Regions from separate parts of the Nocardiopsis sp. NPDC049922 genome, predicted to be linked through region 3. Evidence: riboswitches for the same ligand, from Rfam matches in the RefSeq annotation. Region 3 holds a riboswitch; each other region holds the start of a gene.

The links. Region 3 has a riboswitch for cobalamin ahead of AB0I72_RS08920 (CoA-acylating methylmalonate-semialdehyde dehydrogenase). Riboswitches for the same ligand answer to the same signal wherever they lie in the genome.
Region 1: another riboswitch for cobalamin. It lies ahead of metE (5-methyltetrahydropteroyltriglutamate--homocysteine S-methyltransferase); the one in region 3 lies ahead of AB0I72_RS08920 (CoA-acylating methylmalonate-semialdehyde dehydrogenase).
Region 2: another riboswitch for cobalamin. It lies ahead of AB0I72_RS21925 (ribonucleoside-diphosphate reductase subunit alpha); the one in region 3 lies ahead of AB0I72_RS08920 (CoA-acylating methylmalonate-semialdehyde dehydrogenase).

Annotation. Positions count from the first base shown of each region.
Region 1 covers NZ_JBFAME010000002.1:243,585-250,606, forward strand. The annotation lists gene AB0I72_RS05340 (hypothetical protein) at 1-371, shown strand, start outside; gene AB0I72_RS05345 (DUF3558 domain-containing protein) at 768-1,748, shown strand; gene metE (5-methyltetrahydropteroyltriglutamate--homocysteine S-methyltransferase) at 1,863-4,154, opposite strand; cobalamin riboswitch at 4,299-4,511, opposite strand; gene AB0I72_RS05355 (polysaccharide deacetylase family protein) at 4,734-6,320, shown strand; gene AB0I72_RS05360 (polysaccharide deacetylase family protein) at 6,494-7,022, shown strand, end outside.
Region 2 covers NZ_JBFAME010000013.1:55,088-62,109, forward strand. The annotation lists gene AB0I72_RS21915 (NYN domain-containing protein) at 1-513, shown strand, start outside; gene AB0I72_RS21920 (hypothetical protein) at 541-1,113, shown strand; cobalamin riboswitch at 1,398-1,591, shown strand; gene AB0I72_RS21925 (ribonucleoside-diphosphate reductase subunit alpha) at 1,745-4,306, shown strand; gene AB0I72_RS21930 (ribonucleotide-diphosphate reductase subunit beta) at 4,440-5,522, shown strand; gene AB0I72_RS21935 (hypothetical protein) at 5,715-5,924, shown strand; gene AB0I72_RS21940 (CU044_2847 family protein) at 6,084-6,404, opposite strand; gene AB0I72_RS21945 (DUF397 domain-containing protein) at 6,486-6,764, shown strand; gene fxsT (FxSxx-COOH system tetratricopeptide repeat protein) at 6,802-7,022, opposite strand, start outside.
Region 3 covers NZ_JBFAME010000004.1:3,341-10,362, forward strand. The annotation lists gene AB0I72_RS08900 (DUF418 domain-containing protein) at 1-151, shown strand, start outside; gene AB0I72_RS08905 (MoaD/ThiS family protein) at 157-441, opposite strand; gene AB0I72_RS08910 (sialidase family protein) at 443-1,543, opposite strand; gene AB0I72_RS08915 (TetR family transcriptional regulator) at 1,956-2,525, shown strand; cobalamin riboswitch at 2,656-2,790, shown strand; gene AB0I72_RS08920 (CoA-acylating methylmalonate-semialdehyde dehydrogenase) at 2,998-4,542, shown strand; gene AB0I72_RS08925 (acyl-CoA dehydrogenase family protein) at 4,557-5,696, shown strand; gene AB0I72_RS08930 (enoyl-CoA hydratase/isomerase family protein) at 5,735-6,817, shown strand; gene mmsB (3-hydroxyisobutyrate dehydrogenase) at 6,814-7,022, shown strand, end outside.

The DNA.
Region 1 (7,022 bases), on a different contig from region 3:
ACAACATCACCCCCCGCACGCGCCAGATGCGCGACGAGGTCGTCGCCCGGTTCGGCCCGGGCGACGACGTCGGCGGGACGGGCTGCTACCGGGCGGTCGGCGGCTACGTGGTCGGCGAGCACCCCAAGGGCCGGGCCTGCGACTTCATGGTCGACGGCGACGGCCAGATGCCGTCGCAGGACCAGGTCCAGCGCGGGTACGAGATCGCCGAGTGGGCGAAGGAGAACGCCGAGGACTTCGGGATCATGTACATCATCTACCGGCAGAAGATCTGGGACATCCGGCGCGGCGGCGAGGGCTGGCGTGACATGGCCGACCGCGGCAGCGTCACGGAGAACCACTTCGACCACGTGCACATCTCGATGTTCTGAGCCGGTGGCCGCAACCGGCCACGACGCCCCCGAGGCGCCCGGTTCCACGTGGGCGACACGAAACGGTGACGATTCACCCACCCGTCCGGTATCCCGCCTGCCCCTCGGGCGCCTCCCGCGGCTAGGATTGCCCACGTCCCGGTCCTGGCCTGCGGGGACGTCCGCGTCCGACGGATCGCGGACCCCGCCCCGGCGCCAGGAGCCTCCTCACGACACCGGGGATCGCCCGCCCACGCCACCCGTCCTCGCCCGCGGGCCGGTACGATCGGCGGCCCTCCCCCGCGGTTCCCGGACCGCCGCCTCGCCCCCTCGGCGGCCCCGCTCCGCGGTGGACGCGCGAACCCATCGGCGCTCTCGGGCGTCACCGACACAGCACACCACCGGGCGAGGGGAGCCATGAGCGAGAACGGACCTTACAACCAGCCGCCCCAGAACCCGTACGGCGGCGGTGACCACGGGGCCCAGCCGCCCTACGGCCAGCCCCAGCCCCCGCAGGGCGCCCCGTACGACCCGAACACCGGCGGTCAGCCGGGCTACGGCGCGGGATACCCCGGGGACCAGCGGATGTACGGGGGCGCGCAGCAGCACTACGGCGGCCAGGGGTACGCCCCTCCCCAGCCCTCGGGCGGCGGGGGGAGCAAGGCGGGCCTGTGGGTGGTCATCGTCGGCGGAGTCATCATCGTCGTCCTGGTGATCGCCGTCCTGGTCACGCTCGTGACCAACGGCTCCTCGACCCCTCCGGTCGCCGACGACACGACCGTGACCACCGAGGACACCGACGACGACGCGGCCGAGGCCGCGCCCGACACCGACGCCGCCCCGGCCGGCGAGCCGCCCTACGCGGTGCCCGCGGAGCCCTGCGACGCCTTCACCGAGCAGGTGACCTCCGACTTCCTGCTCACCGAGGCCGCCGAGAAGTCCGTCCAGGACACCACCGCCCGGTGCTCCAGCACGCTGGCCGAGGCGCCCGAGGGCAACGGCCCCGACGACTACGCCTCGCTGCGCCTGACCTACTCCGTGCCCTACTCGGCCGCCGACTCCGTCGACCAGGCCACGAGCGACTTCGAGGCCGCCAGGCAGGACGTCACGGGCGCGACCGAGTACTCGCTCTACCTCGCCGAGGGCGTCGAGGACGACCGCGAGGTCGACCTCGGCGACCAGGCACGATACGTGGTCACGCGGTACGACTACGTGGGCGACGAGGTCCCCCAGGCGGTCCTGCTCGTCCGCAGCGCCAACCTCAACATCCGGATCGAGTACCAGATCATGCCCTCGCTGCTGTCCGAGGGCAGCCCCGAGGACCTGGTCCTGCCCGACCACACCGAGGAGATCATGCTCAACGCCGGGGCCGCGGCGCTCGCCCTGGTCGGCACCTGATCCCACCCCGGACACGTCAGGGGGCCGCGGCGGAGATCGCCGCGGCCCCCGCGCGTGCGGACGCGCGTCGGTGTCCGTGTCCGGGGCGCGCTCGTCGCCCCGCGCCCGTCCCGCCTAGTTCGCGCCGGGCAGGTCGGCCCGCACGCGCCTGGCCGCCTCGACCATGTTGCGCAGGGCCTGCTCGGTCTCGGCGTACCCGCGCGTCTTGAGACCGCAGTCCGGGTTGACCCACAGGCTGCCCGCGTCGATGTGCGCGACCGCCAGGCGCAGCGACGCCTCGATCTCCTCCACCGACGGCACGCGCGGCGAGTGGATGTCGTACACGCCGGGGCCGATCCCCCGCTTGTAGCCGCGGCGGCCGAGGTCCTCCACCAGCTCCATGCGCGAGCGGGCCGCCTCGACGCTGGTGACGTCGGCGTCGAGCGCCTCGATCCCACCGACGATCAGGCCGAACTCGGAGTAGCACATGTGCGTGTGGATGACCGTGCTCGACGCGACGCCGGAGGTGGCCAGGCGGAACGAGCCCACGGCCCAGTCCAGGTAGGCCGCCCGCTGCTCCTCGCGCAGCGGCAGCAGCTCCCGCAGCGCCGCCTCGTCCACCTGGATGTGGCGGATCCCGGCGCGCTCCAGGTCGGCGATCTCGTCCCGCAGGGCGAGCGCGACCTGGCGGGCGGTGTCGCCCAGCGGCTGGTCGGTACGGACGAACGACCAGGCGAGCATCGTCACCGGACCGGTCAGCATGCCCTTGACCGGCTTCTGGGTGCGCGACTGGGCGTAGGTGATCCACTCGACCGTCATCGGCTCGGGGCGTGAGACGTCCCCGTACAGGATCGGGGGGCGCACGCAGCGCGAACCGTAGGACTGCACCCACCCGTTCTCGGTGGTGGCGTAGCCCCGCAGCTGCTCGGCGAAGTACTGCACCATGTCGTTGCGCTCGGGCTCGCCGTGGACGAGCACGTCCAGGCCGATCTCCTCCTGGAGCGCGATCACCCGGTCGACCTCCTCGCGGAGGATCCGGCGGTACTCCTCCTCGCCCAGCTCGCCCCTGCGGTGGGCGGCGCGCGCCCGCCGCAGCTCGGCGGTCTGCGGGAAGGACCCGATCGTGGTCGTGGTCAGCGGCGTGTCCGTGGGGACGTCGCGGTCCTGCGGACGCTCGGAGGCCTCCGGCCCCAGCGCGTCGAGGCGGGCGCGCACCCGAGCGTCGGTGAACGCGGGGTCGGCTCCGTCGGACTCCCGGCCCGTGTGCTCGGCCTCGGCGCCCTCGGACAGGACGCGGCCCAGCAGGGCGACCTCCTCGGCCTTCTGCTTGGCGAAGGCCAGGGCCGCGCGCAGCTCGGGGGCGAGGGAGGTCTCGGCGTCCAGGTCGATCGGCACGTGCAGCAGCGAGCAGGAGGTGCTCACGGTCAGCTCGTCGGTGAGGGCGAGGAGGGTGCCGAGCGTGGCCACCGCCGCGGGGACGTCGGTCCGCCAGACGTTGCGGCCCTCGACGACACCGGCGACCAGGCGGGTGCCGCCCAGTCCGGAGACCTTGACCAGGTCGTCGACGCCCTCGGCGTCGGTCACCAGGTCCAGGCCGACCGCCTCGACCGGCGAGTCCTTGAGCACGCGCAGCGCGGCGGCGCCGATGGAACCGAAGTAGGTCGAGACCAGCAGGGAGGGACGGTCGGTGAGCCCGCCCAGGCGCTGGTAGACGCGCTCCAGGTGGTCGACGGCGGCGCGGCCCTCGTCGGTGGCCAGGATCGGCTCGTCCAGCTGCACCTCGGTGGCCCCGGCCGCCCTGAGGTCGGCCAGCAGGCGGGCGTAGGCGTCCAGGAGCTGGTCGAGCAGCTCGATCGGCGCCCAGCCCTCGGGCGCGTCGTCCGCGGCCTTGGCCAGGAGGAGGAAGGTCAGCGGGCCGACCAGGACCGGACGGGTGTGGTAGCCCGCCTCGGCCGCCTCACGGAACTCGGCGACCGGCTTGTCGCCGACCAGGCGGGGACGGGTGCTCGGCGAGAGCTCGGGGACCAGGTAGTGGTAGTTGGTGTCGAACCACTTGGTCATCTCCAGGGGCGGCGCGCCCTGCACGCCCCGGGCGAGGGCGAAGTAGCGGCGCAGCTGCTCGTCCCGGTCCTCCGCGGTCGCCGGGGAGGCGAAGCGGGACGGCACCAGGTCGAAGAGGACCGCCGTGTCGAGCACGTGGTCGTAGTACGAGAACGTGTTGGACGGCAGGTCGTCGACGCCCGCCTCGCGCAGCTGGGCGTAGACGCCCCTGCGCAGGTCGGCGGCGACCGCGTCCAGGTCCTGGGCGCTGGTGCGGCCCTTCCAGTAGGACTCGCTGGCGCGCTTGAGTTCGCGGCGCGGGCCGATCCTCGGGTAACCGTGCACCGTGGAGCGCACGGCCGCCTTCGCGGCCGGTGGCGTGGTCATGAAGCTTCTCTCCCTCGTCGAAAGCCGGGTTCCGACCGCGAGGGGACTCCGAGGGCAGGCCACGCCGAGGGGCGTTCCGCGGACACGCACCTGTTCGCCACCGACCTCGGCCCTCCCTCGGGGCACGGGACCACCGGCGGCACGGGTGCGCCGCCGGGTGGAGGCAGGTCTTCGGACTCGTGGGCACCGCCGGTGCGCGCACCGACGACCTACTGGTCACCGCTTCCCAGTTTCCGACCAAACCGACCGGATTACCAGTGCTTTTGGCGACTGTCGTTCCCACATACCGCTGCGGGGCAGTCCCGGATTCCCACCGGGTTCCCTCTTGCGACGCGCACCACACTCCCCACCGGTGACACCCGGCTCGGAAGTGGAGCGCGTACCTTCCACGAGTGCAAGTATAGGGAGACCCCCTCACACCCCTGCACCTGGTGTGGACACCCCATTCTTCGCGCACCATCCCGCCGTGAACCCCTGCCGTCTGGCGCGCATCACACCCGACACAAGCGTTACGCGCGGACGGCCCTCCCCCGCCGCCCCCGCGAACGTTCGTCTGACGATGAACGTGGAGTACCCCAGGTGAACAAAGAATCCCCGCGGGCCAAGGCCGTCCTTCGCCCCCTCGTCACGGCCCTCGTCGCATTGGTGGTGTTGTCGGGACTGCTGTTCTTCGCGGCCCGGTCCGTGTGGGGGCCCGGCCAGCTCGCCTCCAACGACGCCGCGCACGGATCGGCGGAGGAGAGCGCCCCGCCCCCGGCCACGGGCGAGCCCGACCGGCTGACCGTGGTCGACCCGGCGGACGTGGTCGACGTGGAGGAGGCCGAGCTGTCCTACGACGGCGACATCGCCGCGACCGTGACCTACCCGGTCCTGCCCAACGCCGAACCGCTGGCCGACTTCCTCTCGCGCGCCCTCGACACCGACGTCGCGGCCTTCGAGGCGGCCAACCCCGGGGCGGAGTCCTACACCGCCGCATGGGACCTGACGGCGGCCGAGGGCACCACGGTCGGCGTGCGCATGACCAGCACCGAGACCGACTCCGAGGGCTCGCGCGAGTGCCACACCACCTACTGGTACGAGACCGACACCGGACTGGCGCACGGCTCCAACGAACTGATCGCGGGGCAGGACGAACTGGCCGAGCTCGCCGGGCTCGTCCGGGACCGGGCGCCCGACGACGTGGACGCGTCGGTCGTCCTCCCGGTGGCGGCGCTGTTCGACTCGGTGGGCTTCAACCCCGACGGCGACCTGGTCGTGGAGTTCGACGCCGGGCAGGTCGCGGCGCCCGACGCCGGGCCGGTGCACGTGGTCGTCGAACGCGACGAGGCCGAACCGCTGCTGTCGGAACTGGGCGTGCGCGCCCGTGACGCCGCGACCGTCGGCGTGGAGGCGTTCGCCGTGGCCGAGCGTCCCGAGGCGGACAAGGACGGTGTCACCGAGGAGCGGCCGGGCGTGATCTCGCCCGTCGACGACGAGGTGGACTGCTCCGACCCGGAGACCCGGTGCGTGGCGCTGACCTACGACGACGGCCCCGGTGGACGCACCCCCGAGTTGCTGGACACCCTCGCCGAGTACGACGCCCGCGCCACCTTCTTCGTGACCGGCGTCCCGGTCATGGAGCAGCCCCGGATCGTGCGTCGCGCCTACGCGGAGGGCCACGAGATCGCCAACCACACGCTGAGCCACCCGGACCTGTCCGCCCTGGGCCAGGGCGCTGCCCGCGATGAACTGGAGACCGTCCAGGCCCAGGTGTACCGCGAGACCGGCTACACCATGGACCTGATGCGCCCGCCCTACGGCGCAACCGACGACGGGGTCGCCTCCCTGACCGAGGAGATGGGGCTCGCCCAGATCCTGTGGAGCGTGGACACCAACGACTGGAAGGACCGGAACTCCTCGGTGGTCACCCGCCGTGCCCTGGGCGGCGCGTCCGACGGCGCCATCATCCTCATGCACGACATCCACGACACCACCGTCGAGGCCTCCCACCAGATCATCCGTGAGCTGGACGCCCGCGGATACACCATGGTCACCGTCTCCCAGCTGCTGGGCACGACCACACCGGGCTCCGCCTACCACGACGGCCACCCGGAGGAGGACGCCGGGGCCGACCACGAGGGCCACGAGCACGCGGACGGGGCCGACGAGGAGCACGGCGAAGACTGACACGACCGCGCCGCCCGCGCCAGGGGGGTGACCACATGTGGACACCGCCCCAGCCGGGTGGCCCAGGTCACCTATGTTGCTGCCATCAACCGCCAACCGTCCGGCAGGGGTGAGCACGTCCGGTGGAGCAGTCGACCCGAGCACGTCAGATTCCGAACGTCCACGGCCCTGACGTGGGACGGGTCGGCCTCCGCTGGCCCGGCGCCGTCATCGCCGCGGTGTCGCTGACCGCCACGGCGTGCGCGACCCCCGAGAGTGACGCGAGCGCCGCCGACCGGATCGCGGTCGTCCTGGACGCGGCCGAGGGACCCGTCTCCGAGTGGACCGGCGACGCCGCGGACTTCGCCGACCACCCGTACGTCCCCGAGGGCCTGGCGGTCACCGTCGCCTACCCGGAGTTCGAGGGCGCGCCGGCCTTCGCCGACGGGCTCGCGCGGCTCGTCGACCGGGAGGTGCTCGACTTCCGGGGCGCCAGCCGCGACCCGGTGAGCCTGACCGTCGACTGGGAGGTCGTCGCGGCCGGGGACGGAGTGCTCGGCGTGCGCCTGATCCGCACGGAGGAGGACCTGCACGGACTGCGGCAGGGCTACGAGACCTACTGGTACGACGCCGCGACCGGGCTGACCCGCTACTCCTCGGAGCTGATCGCCGGGCAGGAGGAGCTGGCGGAGCTCAACAGGATCCTCCGGGCCGAGCTGGCGG
Region 2 (7,022 bases), on a different contig from region 3:
CACCCACCGCCGCAGAGAAGTGGGCCGCCACCCCAGGCGGACCCGCGTTTCGGTCCGGGCGACACACCGGGTTTCGGGGGTGCGAACGACGCAAACCCTACCTATGGGACCAGTACGGAAACTGACGCCGCACGCCGCGGCGGGGCGGCTCCCGGATACGGGGGTCCGCCGCGTACTGGTCCCGACCATGACGGCCACTTCGGCCGACGGGGACACCAGGAACCCGGTCCCAGTCCTGGATATCCCCAGCAGACACGCGCCGCCGCGCATACCGTTGACGATGCGGTGCATGTCGCACACAAAGAAGGGAACGACTTCGCGGAGTCGATCGCGCGCGAGGCGCCCGCCCTGTGGGTCGAGGCGGTCCTCGCCCGGAGACCTCGGATGCCCTCCGACCTGGAGGCGCGTCTGCTCCAGGGCTCTTCGCTGCCGATCGACCACCTGTTGAGGGACGAGGTCCGGGACGGACTGCGCCAGGGGTTCTGGCAGGCGCTGGAGCGCGCCAGACCCTGACTGGCGCGCGGGAGCGCGAGTTAGGGGATGGGGGCGATGCGGTTGACCCACGTGACGACGGCCGATCTCGACCGTATGGAGTTCCACGCCGTCCGGTCGGGTGAGCACGGCCCCGTCGCCGCCCAGTTGCAGGACCTGGCCAACCGGGTCGACGCCGGGAGCGAGATCACCCGCGCGGAGCTGTTCGTGCGCGCGGGTGAGCAGTGGGAGATCGCCCAGGAGTACGAGCACGCGTGCGCGGCCTACCAGCGGGCGATCGACGACGGCGGTCCGACGGTGATCGACGCGCGTGCCCTGAGCGCGGGCGCCCTGCTGCAACTGGACGAGACCGATCGGGCCTACGCGCAGCTCAAACGACTGGAAGGCGAGCCGGTGCTCGGCCTGCCCACCTACGTGCACATCGCCGAGGTGCTGTACGCGCACGACGACCTGGCGGGCGCCGAGCGTTGGGCGACCGTCGGGATCCGCGCCCACATGGACGCCGCGGCCTCGCCGTACGTGCGCGATCTGCTCGACGAACTCCTACGGATGCGGTTCCGTGTCCGCACCGACCTGGGGCTGGGTGAGGACGACCTGGACGGCCTGCTGGACACCGACTGACCCCGCCGCCGTTCGGCACGCCGCGCCGAGCGCGGGCGGCCCTGCGGCGCGTGTCGTGAGCTTTCTGACGCGCCTGGTGCGTCACACCGCTCGCGGGCCCCTAGGCTGTGTCGGGTCGCGGTCGCGCACACCTTCGAATCGATGGTCCAAACCCCCATGAAGCGGGCATGTTCGCGCGCCCCATACCACGCCGCCGACGTGCCCTCCGTCGCGGTCGACTCCTGGGAAAAATCCATGACACGCCATCATCTTGCGGTGTTCCAACGTCCCATCCCCAAGATGTAGTATCTAGTCCCGCTGGTGGTTCACCCCGACGGGGTGAGGCGAGAGGGAACCCGGTGCGCATCCGGGACTGCCCGCAGCGGCGAGTGGGATCGGACTCCGCACACGTACTGGGATCCCCCGAGAGACCCCCGGGGAGCGACGCTCAGGAGACCGACCACGAGCCCGGGGACCTGCCACCGGCGCGCACCGGAGCGTGCGCCGACGACGGGGCTTCGAGAGCGGGCCACCGCGACCCACCGGTCACGATGACCACGCGCACTGAGCGTGTCGGCCCACCGGTGTGCCGTGGCCGTGTTTCTCGTGTCCCTCCCCGCCGGGACTCTTCTACCGAGGTTGGAGCCGCTGTATGACCCTTGACGTCGAGGCCGTGCCCGCATCCGTTCGGCCCGAGCCGACCCACGACGCCGCGCCCCCCGCCGCCGTCGACCGGATCGAGCACGTCGTAACCGAGGCCTGCGCGCGGCTCACCGGTGTTTCGGCGGACAAGGTCCTCACCGAGGCGCGCCGCGGCTTCTACCCCGGGATCTCGGACGCCGAGGTGGAGTTGGCCCTGGTCATGGCCGCCCGCAGCTTCGTGGAGGTCGACCCCGACTACTCCTACGTGGCCGCCCGCCTGCTGCTGGACACACTCCGCCGCGAGGCCCTCACCTTCATCGCCGGCTCCCCCCAGGCCGCCAGCCAGTCCGAGATGGCCGACCGCTACCCGGCCTACCTGGCCGCCTACGTCGGCCGCGGCATCGACCTCGGCCAGCTCGACCCGGCGCTGGCCACGTTCGACCTGGAGCGCCTGGGCGCGGCCCTGCGCCCCGAGCGGGACGAGAACTTCACCTTCCTCGGCATCCAGACCCTCTACGACCGCTACTTCCTGCACAGCGACGAGGTCCGCTACGAGCTGCCGCAGGCGTTCTTCATGCGCGTGGCCATGGGTCTGGCCCTCAACGAGGACGACCGGGACGCCCGCGCCATCGAGTTCTACGAGCTGCTGTCCTCGTTCGACTTCATGGCCTCCACCCCCACCCTGTTCAACTCGGGCACGGTGCGCGCGCAGCTGTCCTCCTGCTTCCTGACCACCGTCGGCGACGACCTCCAGTCGATCTTCCACGGCATCAGCAACAACGCGATGCTGTCGAAGTACTCGGGCGGCCTGGGCAACGACTGGACGCCGGTGCGCGGCCTGGGCTCGCACATCCGCGGCACCAACGGCAAGAGCCAGGGCGTCGTCCCGTTCCTGAAGATCGCCAACGACACCGCGGTCGCGGTCAACCAGGGCGGCAAGCGCAAGGGCGCGGTCTGCGCGTACCTGGAGACCTGGCACATCGACATCGAGGAGTTCCTCGACCTTCGCAAGAACACCGGTGACGAGCGCCGCCGCACCCACGACATGAACACCGCGAACTGGGTTCCGGACCTGTTCATGCAGCGTGTGGAGCAGGGCGGCACCTGGACGCTCTTCTCGCCGGACGAGGTCCCCGACCTGCACGACACGTACGGGGCCGAGTTCGCCGAGGCCTACGCCCACTACGAGGCCGAGGCCGCGGCGGGCCGGGTCAAGGTCTTCAAGCAGGTCCAGGCCGTGGACCTGTGGCGCCGCATGCTCACCATGCTGTTCGAGACCGGCCACCCGTGGATCACGTTCAAGGACCCGTGCAACCTGCGCTCGCCGCAGCAGCACTCGGGCGTCGTGCACTCCTCCAACCTGTGCACCGAGATCACGCTGAACACCAGCGCCGACGAGGTCGCCGTCTGCAACCTGGGCTCGGTCAACCTGGCCCAGCACACCGGCCCCAACGGTCTGGACGCCGAGCGCCTGCGCCGCACCGTGCGCACCGCCGTGCGGATGCTCGACAACGTCATCGACGTGAACTTCTACACGATCCCCGAGGCGCGCCGTGCGAACATGCGCCACCGCCCCGTGGGTCTGGGCCTCATGGGCTTCCAGGACGCGCTGTTCAAGCTGCGCACGCCGTTCGCCTCCGAGGGCGCGGTCGACTTCGCCGACGAGAGCATGGAGCTGATCAGCTACTACGCCATCGAGGCGTCCATGGAGCTGGCGGCCGAGCGCGGTTCCTACGAGACCTTCGACGGCTCGCTGTGGAGCAAGGGCGTCCTGCCGATCGACTCGCTGCGGCTGCTCGCCGAGGCGCGCGGAGGCGACCTCGACGTGGACCGGGGCGAGACCCTGGACTGGGACTCGCTGCGTGAGCGCGTGCGCACCACCGGCATGCGCAACTCCAACGTGATGGCCATCGCCCCGACCGCGACCATCGCCAACATCACCGGCGTGAGCCAGTCGATCGAGCCGGTCTACCGGAACCTGTTCGTCAAGTCGAACATGTCCGGCGACTTCACCGTCGTCAACCCGTACCTGGTGCGCGACCTCAAGGAGCGCGGTCTGTGGGACGACGACATGGTCTCCGCCCTGAAGCTGCACGACGGTAGCCTGGGCGCCATCGACCGGGTTCCGGACGACCTGAAGGCGCTGTACGCGACGGCCTTCGAGCTCGACCCGAACTGGCTCGTCGACGCCGGCTCGCGCCGTCAGAAGTGGATCGACCAGGCGCAGTCTCTGAACCTGTACATGGCCGCTCCGAGCGGTCGCAAGCTCGACACGCTGTACCGCCGCGCGTGGCGTTCCGGTCTGAAGACCACGTACTACCTGCGTTCGCAGAGCGCCACCCACGTGGAGAAGAGCACCCTGAAGGGTACGGACGGCCGCCTCAACGCCGTGTCCTCCGGCTCGGCCCCGGCTCCGGCCCCGAGCCCGGTGGCCAGCCCGGCCCCGGTGGCCAGCCCGAGCCCGAGCCCCGCTCCGAACCCCGTGCCCACCGGCGCCGGTGAGGACGAGTTCGAGATCGTGGAGGGCCAGGCGTGCTCCATCGAGGACCCCGAGTGCGAGGCCTGCCAGTAGGCCCGCCCGTCCGGGAGCTCCGCGCCGCGGGGCCGTCCGCGCACGCCGCGGGCGGCCCCGCGCCGGGCCCCCGCCCCAGACATCACGCATCACCAACGTCCGGCCCGGCCGGAGAACGGAAAGCGACCGCAGCATGACCACAGCACCCGACCACAGCGCCAGCGCCGCCAGCGGCCTCGGGGAGATCGAGCGTGACGCCGCGCGCGTCAACGTCGACGACAAGGCGATGATCAACGCCCGCGCCGACGTCAACCAGCTGCTCCCGCTCAAGTACACGTGGGCGTGGGACAAGTATCTGGCGGGCTGCAACAACCACTGGATGCCCACCGAGGTCGCGATGCAGGCCGACATCGCGCTGTGGAAGTCCAAGGACGGCCTGACCGAGGATGAGCGCCTGATGCTCAAGCGCAACCTCGGCTTCTTCGCCACCGCCGAGTCGCTGGTCGCCAACAACATCGTCCTGGCCGTGTACCGCCAGCTGACCAACCCGGAGTGCCGCCAGTACCTGCTGCGCCAGGCCTTCGAGGAGGCCGTGCACACGCACACCTTCCAGTACATCTGCGAGAGCCTGGGCCTGGACGAGGGCGAGCTCTTCAACATGTACCGGGAGATCCCGTCGATCACGGCCAAGGACGCGTGGGCGCTCAGGTACACGCAGAACCTGGAGGACCCGGACTTCCGCACCGGCACGCCCGAGGCGGACCAGGCGTTCCTGCGGGACCTGGTCGCGTTCTACGTGATCTTCGAGGGCATGTGGTTCTACACCGGCTTCGCGCAGATCCTCTCGCTGGGCCGCCGCAACAAGATGGTCGGCATCGCCGAGCAGTACCAGTACATCCTGCGCGACGAGTCGATCCACCTGAACTTCGGCATCGACGTGATCAACCAGATCAAGATCGAGAACCCGCACCTGTGGACCGAGGAGTTCCAGGCCGAGGTGCGCACGATGCTCACCGAGGCCTGTGAGCTGGAGGTCGCCTACGGTCGCGAGACCATGCCGCGCGGCGTGCTGGGCCTCAACGCGGAGCTGTGCGAGAAGTACATGCACTTCATCACCGACCGCCGCGCCGAGCAGATCGGCCTGGCGCCCATCTTCGGCGAGACGGAGAACCCGTTCCCGTGGATGTCGGAGATGATGGACCTCCAGAAGGAGAAGAACTTCTTCGAGACCCGGGTCATCGAGTACCAGACCGGCGGCGGCCTGGACTGGGACTGACCCGAGAAGCCCGGCCCTCCCTCCCCGTCGGCGGAGGGGGCGGAGGGCCGATGCGAGAGGAGGCCCGGTAGGCGCGACCGGGCCTCCCCCGCCCCACGGGCGGACGCGAGGGTGCCCCGTCTCTTCGGAGGCGGGGCACCCTTTGTGCGTGTGCGGGGACGCGGTCGCGGGTCAGACGTGCGGTCGCCCACCGTGCCCAATCCTGAGGAACGCGAGGCCCTGGCCACCCTCGCCGAGGAAGGCGACCGGCGCGGCTGGTGGGCGAGCTTCGGCGACGTGCTCGGGTCCGCGCCCTGCTCTGCGGGCAGTGATCGACGCGGCAGCACCGCCGTCGAGGTCGCACGTGGCCGCTTGGTGCCGGTGGACGTGATCTGGCCTCGGGGCGCTGCGCGTGATCTGTGACGAGGCCCCAGCTGTCCATCCGCGTCGGGCACACACGTACCGGACCGGCGGCCTGGACTGGGACTGACCCGCGAGGCCCCGGCTCCCCGATCCGTCGGCGGAGGATCGTGGGAGCCGGGTCGGGAGATCCTGGGGGACCGCCGGAGCCCCCGACGGGGGTCAGCCGCCGTTCGACCAGGTCATCCTGACGTTGAAGGTGGCCTCGCCGCCGCCCTTGACGACCACGGCGTCGGCTTCGGCGCTCACGTTCACCCCGAATTCCACCTCCGTCTCCGTGGGTGCGAACCGGGATGAGGCGAGTTCCGTCAACTGCGCGGACACGGCCTCGCCGACCTTCCTGATCCGGAGCAGAACCGAGTCGAGCTGTTTGTCGCCGAGCATGCTCATGGCGTCCCGCGCGACGTTGGCCGCGCCCTCACGCCTGACGGGCGCGGATTCGACGCTGATCACGGTGCCGTCATCGGTGACGAAGTCGATCACTTTGTTCACGCTGACCTCACGCATTCTTCGAGGGGGTATTGGTATTCCGGTGAGCCGAGGCGGAAAGTAAAATCATGGGACATGTCCGGAATAGGCGAGATTCCGCGGCCGTCCGAGCGGAGGAAACGGTGGGACGAACCAGTGAGGACCGGGCGAGACAGGGTACGGGCCACCTGGCGGGACGGAAGAGACGGGACTGAGTGGCGCAAGTCGTCGAGGTCGCCGAACACCGGCGCGTGCTGTGAGGCCTCCCTGCGTAGGCCCCCGGGGGTCCTGTTCAGGGACTCCGTTCACCCGGACGGACATGTCCTGCGATTTCACACCCGAGAGTGGCTGTCGCTGCTCGCCTCTTTGGCCTGAACGACCTGCCGTGCGGTGCACGGGTCCCGGTCCCGCGTCAGTCGCTCATCGGGATGATGTCGGTGTCCAGCCGTGAGAAGTCCGCCATGGTGGTCACGAAGCGGTGGTCGGGGCCGAACTGGGCGGCGTACTGGTCCCGCAGCGCCTTCCACTCCTCGTCGACCTCCTCCCCCAGCGCTCTCCGGCTGATCAGCAGGTTGCGTTGGGCGGTGGCGAGGAAGAGGTGGTGTTCCCCGAGGACCTCCAGGCACAGCTCCA
Region 3 (7,022 bases):
CACCGTCCTCGCCCAGTACGGCGTCGCCACGGCGTACTTCGTGCTGATGGCGGTCGGCGCGCGCCTGTGGATGGGGCGGTTCCGCCTCGGCCCGCTGGAGTGGGTGTGGCGGAGCCTCACCTACCTGCGGCCGATGCCGATGCGCCGCTGAGGGGCTCAGCCCCCGGCCACCGAGGGCAGCAGCCGCACGTCCGCGCCGTCCTGGACCGGGGCGTCGAGTCCACCGATGCCCCGGCACTCGTCCTCGCCGACGAACACGTTCACGTAGCGGCGCAGGGAGCCCTGGTCGTCGCGGATCCGGCGGTCCAGGCCCGGGTACCGCCGCGTCAGGGCGTCGAGGACACCCCTCAGCCTGGCGCCGTCGTCGACCTCGACCGGGACGTGGGCGGCGCCGTCGGCGTCCGCCCGCAGCAACCCGGGCAGGTGGACGGTCACCCGCATCTCAGACCTCCACCGCGCGCACGCACAGGACGTCGGGAAGGTGCGCGGCCACCTGGTGCCAGCGCTCCCCGTCGTCCGTGGCGGCGTAGACGTCGCCCGTGCGCGTCCCGAAGTAGAACCCGGGGACGTCCGCCCCGTCCGTGCACGCCCCGTCGCGCAGCACGATGCCGAAGTAGGGTCCCTGGGGCAGCCCCTCCGTCATCGCCCGCCAGCTGTCCCCGCCGTCGTCCGTCCGGTACACGCCCAGCCTGTTCCCGGGCGGCAGGTGCACCTCCTGGCTGAGCACGGGGAAGTTCAGCGCGGTCTCCGGCCGCCGCGGATGGGCGACCACCGCGAACCCGAAGTTGGAGGGCAGCCCCTTCTCGATCGCGGTCCAGCCCTCGCCCGCCGGATCGCCGCTGCGGTAGACCCCGTGGTGGTTCTGGAGGTACATGACGCCGTCCGGGGCCGCCGCGACCTTGTGGACGCACTGCCCGAACTCGGGTTCCTCGTCGGGCAGGAAGACGGCCGAGACGCCCCGGTTGGCGGGCGCCCAGCTGGCTCCGGCGTCCCGCGTCTGGTACACGCCGCCCGTGGACATGGCCACGGTCATGCCGTCCGGTGACCGGTCGCCCGAGGCCAACAGGCCGGGGAGGACCGTGTGGATCGCGCCGCCGCCCGCGCCGGGGAACCACTCCGCGCGGTGCGGGTGGTCCCACAGGGCGCGCACCAGCCGGAAGCTCAGCCCGCCGTCCGTCGATCGGAACAGCGCGTGCGGTTCGACGCCCGCGTACACCACCCCCGGCTCCTCACCGAAGGCGATCTGCCAGACGCGGGTCAACGAGCCGTCGGTGTCCTCCGGGAAGACGATCGGCGCCGCGTCGGGCTCACGCCAGGTCGAGCCGTCGTCGCTGTACCAGACGCTGGGGCCGTAGTGCGAGCTCTCGGCTCCCGCCAGGATCCGACCGGTGTGCGGGTCGATCCCCACCGCGTACACCGAGTCCATGCTCGCGTAGTCCGCCGCGTCCAGCCGGTGCGGACCGGCCACCTCCCACGCGCGCCGATCCTCGCTTCGCGCCGTGAAGAGCCCCTTGCGCGTGCCGATGACCAGGAGATACGTCATAACCAACTCCAGGGGTGTGATTCAGGTCTCCTACTGTGTCACACGGGTCCGACATTGGGCGGCGGGCAACACGCGGCACTACAGTTAAGAAGCCTGACTATTCACTTGCGGCAGAATTCTGGTCCCGCCGGAAAAGTCGGCGGCATAACCTCCGTGAGAGGGGAACCACATTCCATGCCGGTCAGCTTCGTCCGCACCAAGAGGTTGTCGATCGGCACCGGTTCTGCCATAAAATTCCAGGCCAACCGGAACATGTGCGTAGGGCTCCTGGCCGTGCCCGACGTCCGTGTCCACAACCGCTTCGGCCAGACGACTTCCCGCTACCCGCGTGCTCACTGAGCGTTTCGGGACCACAGTCCTAATGGTCCCGCGTCTCACGGAGAACCGGCTTTCCACTCGATAGGGTCGACTCATGCACCACCCCCCGGACACGCTCCACGCTCGTAAACGGCGTAAGGCCCGTGCGTTGATCGTGTCGGCCGCCTTCCAGCTCTTCGCCGAGCACGGATTCGACAACGTCACGGTCGCGGCGATCGCCGAACATGCTGAAGTGGGACGAACCACCTTCTTTCGGTACTTCGGTGACAAACAACAGGTGCTGTTCGCCGATGACGCGGCCGAGGCCGACCGCATGTGCGCCTACGTCCGCGAGAAGGCGCCCGTGGGGGACGACCTGCGCGCCGCCGTCCAGCTCCTCCGCGAGGCGGGCCCGCACACCACCCAGCCCCCCGAACGCGCGCGCGTGCTGTCCCGCCTCCTGCGCGAGAGCGACGACCTCCGGTCGCGCCACCTCCTGATGCAGCAGTGTCGGGCCGACAAACTGGCCAACGCCCTGGTGGAGACCGGCACCTCGGAGACCGTGGCGGTCCTCGCCGCCCAGCTCGCGATGGCCTGCGAGCTCACCGCGGCGCGGCTGTCGGGCGCCCCCGAGGGACTGCCCGCCCACCTGGACGAGGCCCACAAACTCCTCGCCGACCGCTAGCGCTCGGAGCGGCCGACGCAGGGAGGTTCGTGTCCCCGGCCTCCCTGGCCGCCGCCCCAGTCGCCGCCGGGGTGGCCCCCGTCTCACTTTTCGTGTGATTCAGCTCACGCTCACCCGGTTCTGGATTTACTTGGACGTCCAACTATATGGTGGGCGTCACAGAGCCGCGGCGCGGGCAAGCCGGTGCGGATCCAGCGCGGTCCCGCCACGGTGACCGGGGAGCGCCCCGGAAGCCAGGACGCCGGCCGCGGTTCGATGTCCGTGTGATCCACGAGGATGGAGCGAGCACGCATGGCACCGGCACGCGCGGTCCGCCCCAGGCACGCGCCGCCGTCTGGGTGAGCCGTCTGGGACCGCGCACCGTGAACCCGGCCTCCCGACACCCCGGGACACCGGCCGGCCGCACACCACCGCGGCCCTGTTCCCCCATGCTCCGCGCATCGCTCCGCCTCCAGACGAGAGCTGGTTTGCCATGGTGACCGACCACAGCGCGCCCCGCGACCCCGACCCGGCCGACGAGCCCCGCGAGTTGACGCACTTCATCCACGGAAAGCACGTTCCCGGCCGATCCGACTCCTTCGGCGACGTCTACGACCCCAGCACCGGCGCCGTCCAGGCCCGCGTGCCGCTCGCGGGCCGCGCGGAGACCGAGGCCGCCATCGCCGACGCCGAGCGCGCCCAGCCCGAGTGGGCCGCCTGGAACCCGCAGCGCCGGGCCCGCGTCCTCCTCCGCTTCCTCCAACTCGTCGACGACGAGCGCGAGAGCCTCGCCCGCCTGCTCTCCTCCGAGCACGGCAAGACCGTTCCCGACGCCCACGGCGACATCCAGCGCGGCCTGGAGGTGGTCGAGTTCGCCGCCGGGATCCCGCACCTGCTCAAGGGCGAGTTCACCGACAACGCCGGCACCGGCATCGACGTCCACTCCCTCCGCCAGCCCCTGGGCGTCGTCGCGGGCATCACGCCCTTCAACTTCCCGGCGATGATCCCGCTCTGGAAGGCCGCGCCCTCCCTCGCCTGTGGAAACGCCTTCATCCTCAAGCCGTCCGAGCGCGACCCCTCCGTCCCCCTGCGCCTGGCCGAACTCTTCCTGGAGGCGGGGCTGCCCCCGGGCGTGCTCAACGTCGTCAACGGCGGCAAGGAGAGCGTCGACACGCTCCTCACCGACCCCCGCGTGGCAGCCGTCGGGTTCGTCGGCTCCACGCCCATCGCCGAGTACGTCTACACGACCGCCACCGCGCACGGTAAGCGCGCCCAGTGCTTCGGCGGGGCGAAGAACCACATGATCGTCATGCCGGACGCCGACCTCGACCAGGTCGTCGACGCCCTGATCGGCGCGGGCTACGGCTCCGCGGGCGAGCGCTGCATGGCCGTCTCCGTCGCGGTCCCGGTCGGTGAGGAGACCGCCGACGCCCTGGTCGCCCGCCTGAAGGAGCGCATCACCGGCCTCCGCGTCGGCGCGTCCCACGACCCCGACGCCGACTTCGGGCCGCTCGTCACCCGCGAGGCCCTGGAGCGCGTGGAGGGCTACGTCGACCTCGGCGTCACCGAGGGCGCCGACCTGGTCGTCGACGGCCGCGGCCACACCGTCCCGGGCCACGAGAACGGGTTCTTCACCGGCCCCAGCCTCTTCGACCGCGTCACGCCCGACATGCGGATCTACCGCGAGGAGATCTTCGGCCCGGTGCTCTCCGTCGTGCGCGCGGACACCTACGAGGACGCCCTCCGCCTGCCCAGCGAGCACGAGTACGGCAACGGCGTCGCGATCTTCACCCGTGACGGCGACACCGCCCGCGACTTCTCCCAGCGCGTGAACACCGGCATGGTCGGCGTCAACGTGCCCATCCCGGTGCCCGTCGCCTACCACACCTTCGGCGGCTGGAAGCGGTCGGGCTTCGGCGACCTCAACCAGCACGGGCCCGACTCGATCCGCTTCCACACCCGCACCAAGACCGTCACCTCCCGCTGGCCGTCCGGGGCCAAGGAGGGCGCGAGCTTCACGATCCCGGTCATGAAGTGAGCGGAGCCGCCACCATGACAGCACTCACCTCCGACCAGCTCATCCTGGCCGAGACCGCCCGCGACTTCGCCCGCGAACACCTCGCGCCGCACGCCGTAGAGTGGGACCAGACCAAGCACTTCCCGGTCGACGTCCTGCGCAAGGCGGCCGACCTCGGCCTGGGCGGCGTCTACGTCGCCGAGGACTCCGGCGGCTCCGGGCTGACCCGTCTGGACGGCGTCGTCGTCTTCGAGGCGCTCGCCACCGGCTGCCCGTCCATCGCCGGGTACCTGTCCATCCACAACATGGTCGCGTGGATGATCGACCGCTACGGCGACGACGACCAGCGCGCCCGCTGGCTGCCCGACCTCTGCTCCGCCGAGACCCTCGGCAGCTACTGCCTCACCGAACCCGGTGCGGGCTCCGACGCCGCCGCGCTCGGCACGCGCGCCGTCCGCGACGGCGACCACTACGTCCTCACCGGCACCAAACAGTTCATCTCCGGTGCGGGCACCTCGTCGGTCTACCTCGTCATGGCCCGGACCGCGGACGACGGGGCCTCCGGCGTCTCCGCGTTCATCGTCCACCGCGACGACCCCGGCCTCTCCTTCGGGGCCAACGAGACCAAGATGGGCTGGAACGCCCAGCCCACCCGCCAGGTCCTCCTCGACGGGGTCCGCGTCCCCGCCGACCGCCTCCTCGGCGACGAGGGGGACGGCTTCCGCATCGCGATGAACGGGCTCAACGGCGGGCGCCTCGGGATCGCCGCGTGCTCGCTCGGCGGCGCCCAGGCCGCCCTGGAGGCCAGCACCGCCTACCTCACCGACCGCGAGGCGTTCGGCGGCCCGCTGATCAACGCCCAGGCGCTCCGCTTCCGCCTCGCCGAGATGGCCACCGCACTGGAGGCCGCCCGGTCCCTGCTCTGGCGGGCGGCCGCGGCGCTCGACGCCGGGTCCCCCGAGGCCCAGCACCTGTGCGCCATGGCCAAGCGGTACGCCACCGACGCCGGGTACGACGTCGCCGACAGCGCCCTCCAGCTGCACGGGGGGTACGGGTACCTCACCGAGTACGGCATTGAGAAGATCGTCCGCGACCTGCGGGTGCATCGAATCCTGGAAGGGACCAACGAGATCATGAGCCTGATCATCGCTCGCGGACTCACCGGGGCCGCCTGATGTCCGAGACACCGGCGACGCCGTCGACGAACGGGCCCGTGACCGCCTCCGCCGAGCCCGACGCTGAGGTCCTGCTCCGCGTCGAGGGGACCCTCGGCCGCGTCACGCTCAACCGACCACGCGCGATCAACGCCCTCAACCACGCCATGGTGCGGGAGATGGACGCCGCCCTCACCGCGTGGGAGAAGGACGACGCCGTCCGCGCCGTGCTCATCGACGGCGCCGGCGAGCGCGGCCTGTGCGCGGGCGGCGACATCCGCTCCATCCACGCCAGCGCCAGGGAGGCCGGGCGCGAGGCCGCCGCCTTCTGGCGCGACGAGTACCTCCTCAACGCCCGCATCGCCCGCTTCGCCAAGCCCTACGTCGCCCTGATGGACGGCGTGGTCATGGGCGGGGGCGTGGGCGTCTCCGCGCACGGGGACGTCCGCGTCGTCACCGAACGCTCGACCGTCGGCATGCCGGAGGCCACGATCGGCTTCGTCCCGGACGTGGGCGGCACCTATCTCCTCTCCCGGGCCCCGGGCGAGACGGGGACGCACCTGGCCCTGACCGCCGCACCCGTCGGCCCCGGGGACGCGGTGTACACCGGCCTCGCCGACCACTACGTCCCGTCCGAACGGCTCCCGGACCTGACCGACGCGCTCACGAAGGCCGCCTCCGCCGCCGACGTCTCCGACGCGGTCGGCCGGTTCGCCGAGACCGCCCCGGCCGGCGACCTCGCGGGCGCCCGCCACTGGATCGACGCGTGCTACTCGGCCGACACCGCCGAGGAGATCGTCGACCGGCTGCGCTCCCACGGCGACCAGGACGCCGCGCGCGCCGCCGACGTCATCGAGGGCAAGTCGCCCACCTCGGTCAAGGTCATCCTGGCCGCCCTCCGCCGTGCCCGGGAGCTGCCCACCCTGGAGGCGGTCCTGGAGCAGGAGTACCGCGTGTCCTGCGCCACGCTGTCCTCGCCCGACCTGGTCGAGGGCATCCGGGCCCAGGTCATCGACAAGGACCGGAACCCGAAGTGGACGCCGGACCGCCTGTCCGCCGTGTCGGACACGCACGTCGCACGCTTCTTCCAACCCGCACCGGACGGGCCGCTGGGGCTCGTCGACGAGGGGAGCCGCGCATGACCGCCGTCGCGTTCGTCGGACTGGGCAACATGGGCGCGCCCATGGCCGCCAACCTCGTGACCGCCGGGCACGAGGTCACCGGTTTCGACCTCGTCCCCGAGGCCCTCGCCACGGCCGCCGAGGCCGGTGTGCGCACGGCCGGGAGCGCGGCCGAGGCCGTCGCCTGCGCCGAGGTCGTCATCACCATGCTGCCGAGCGGGCGGCA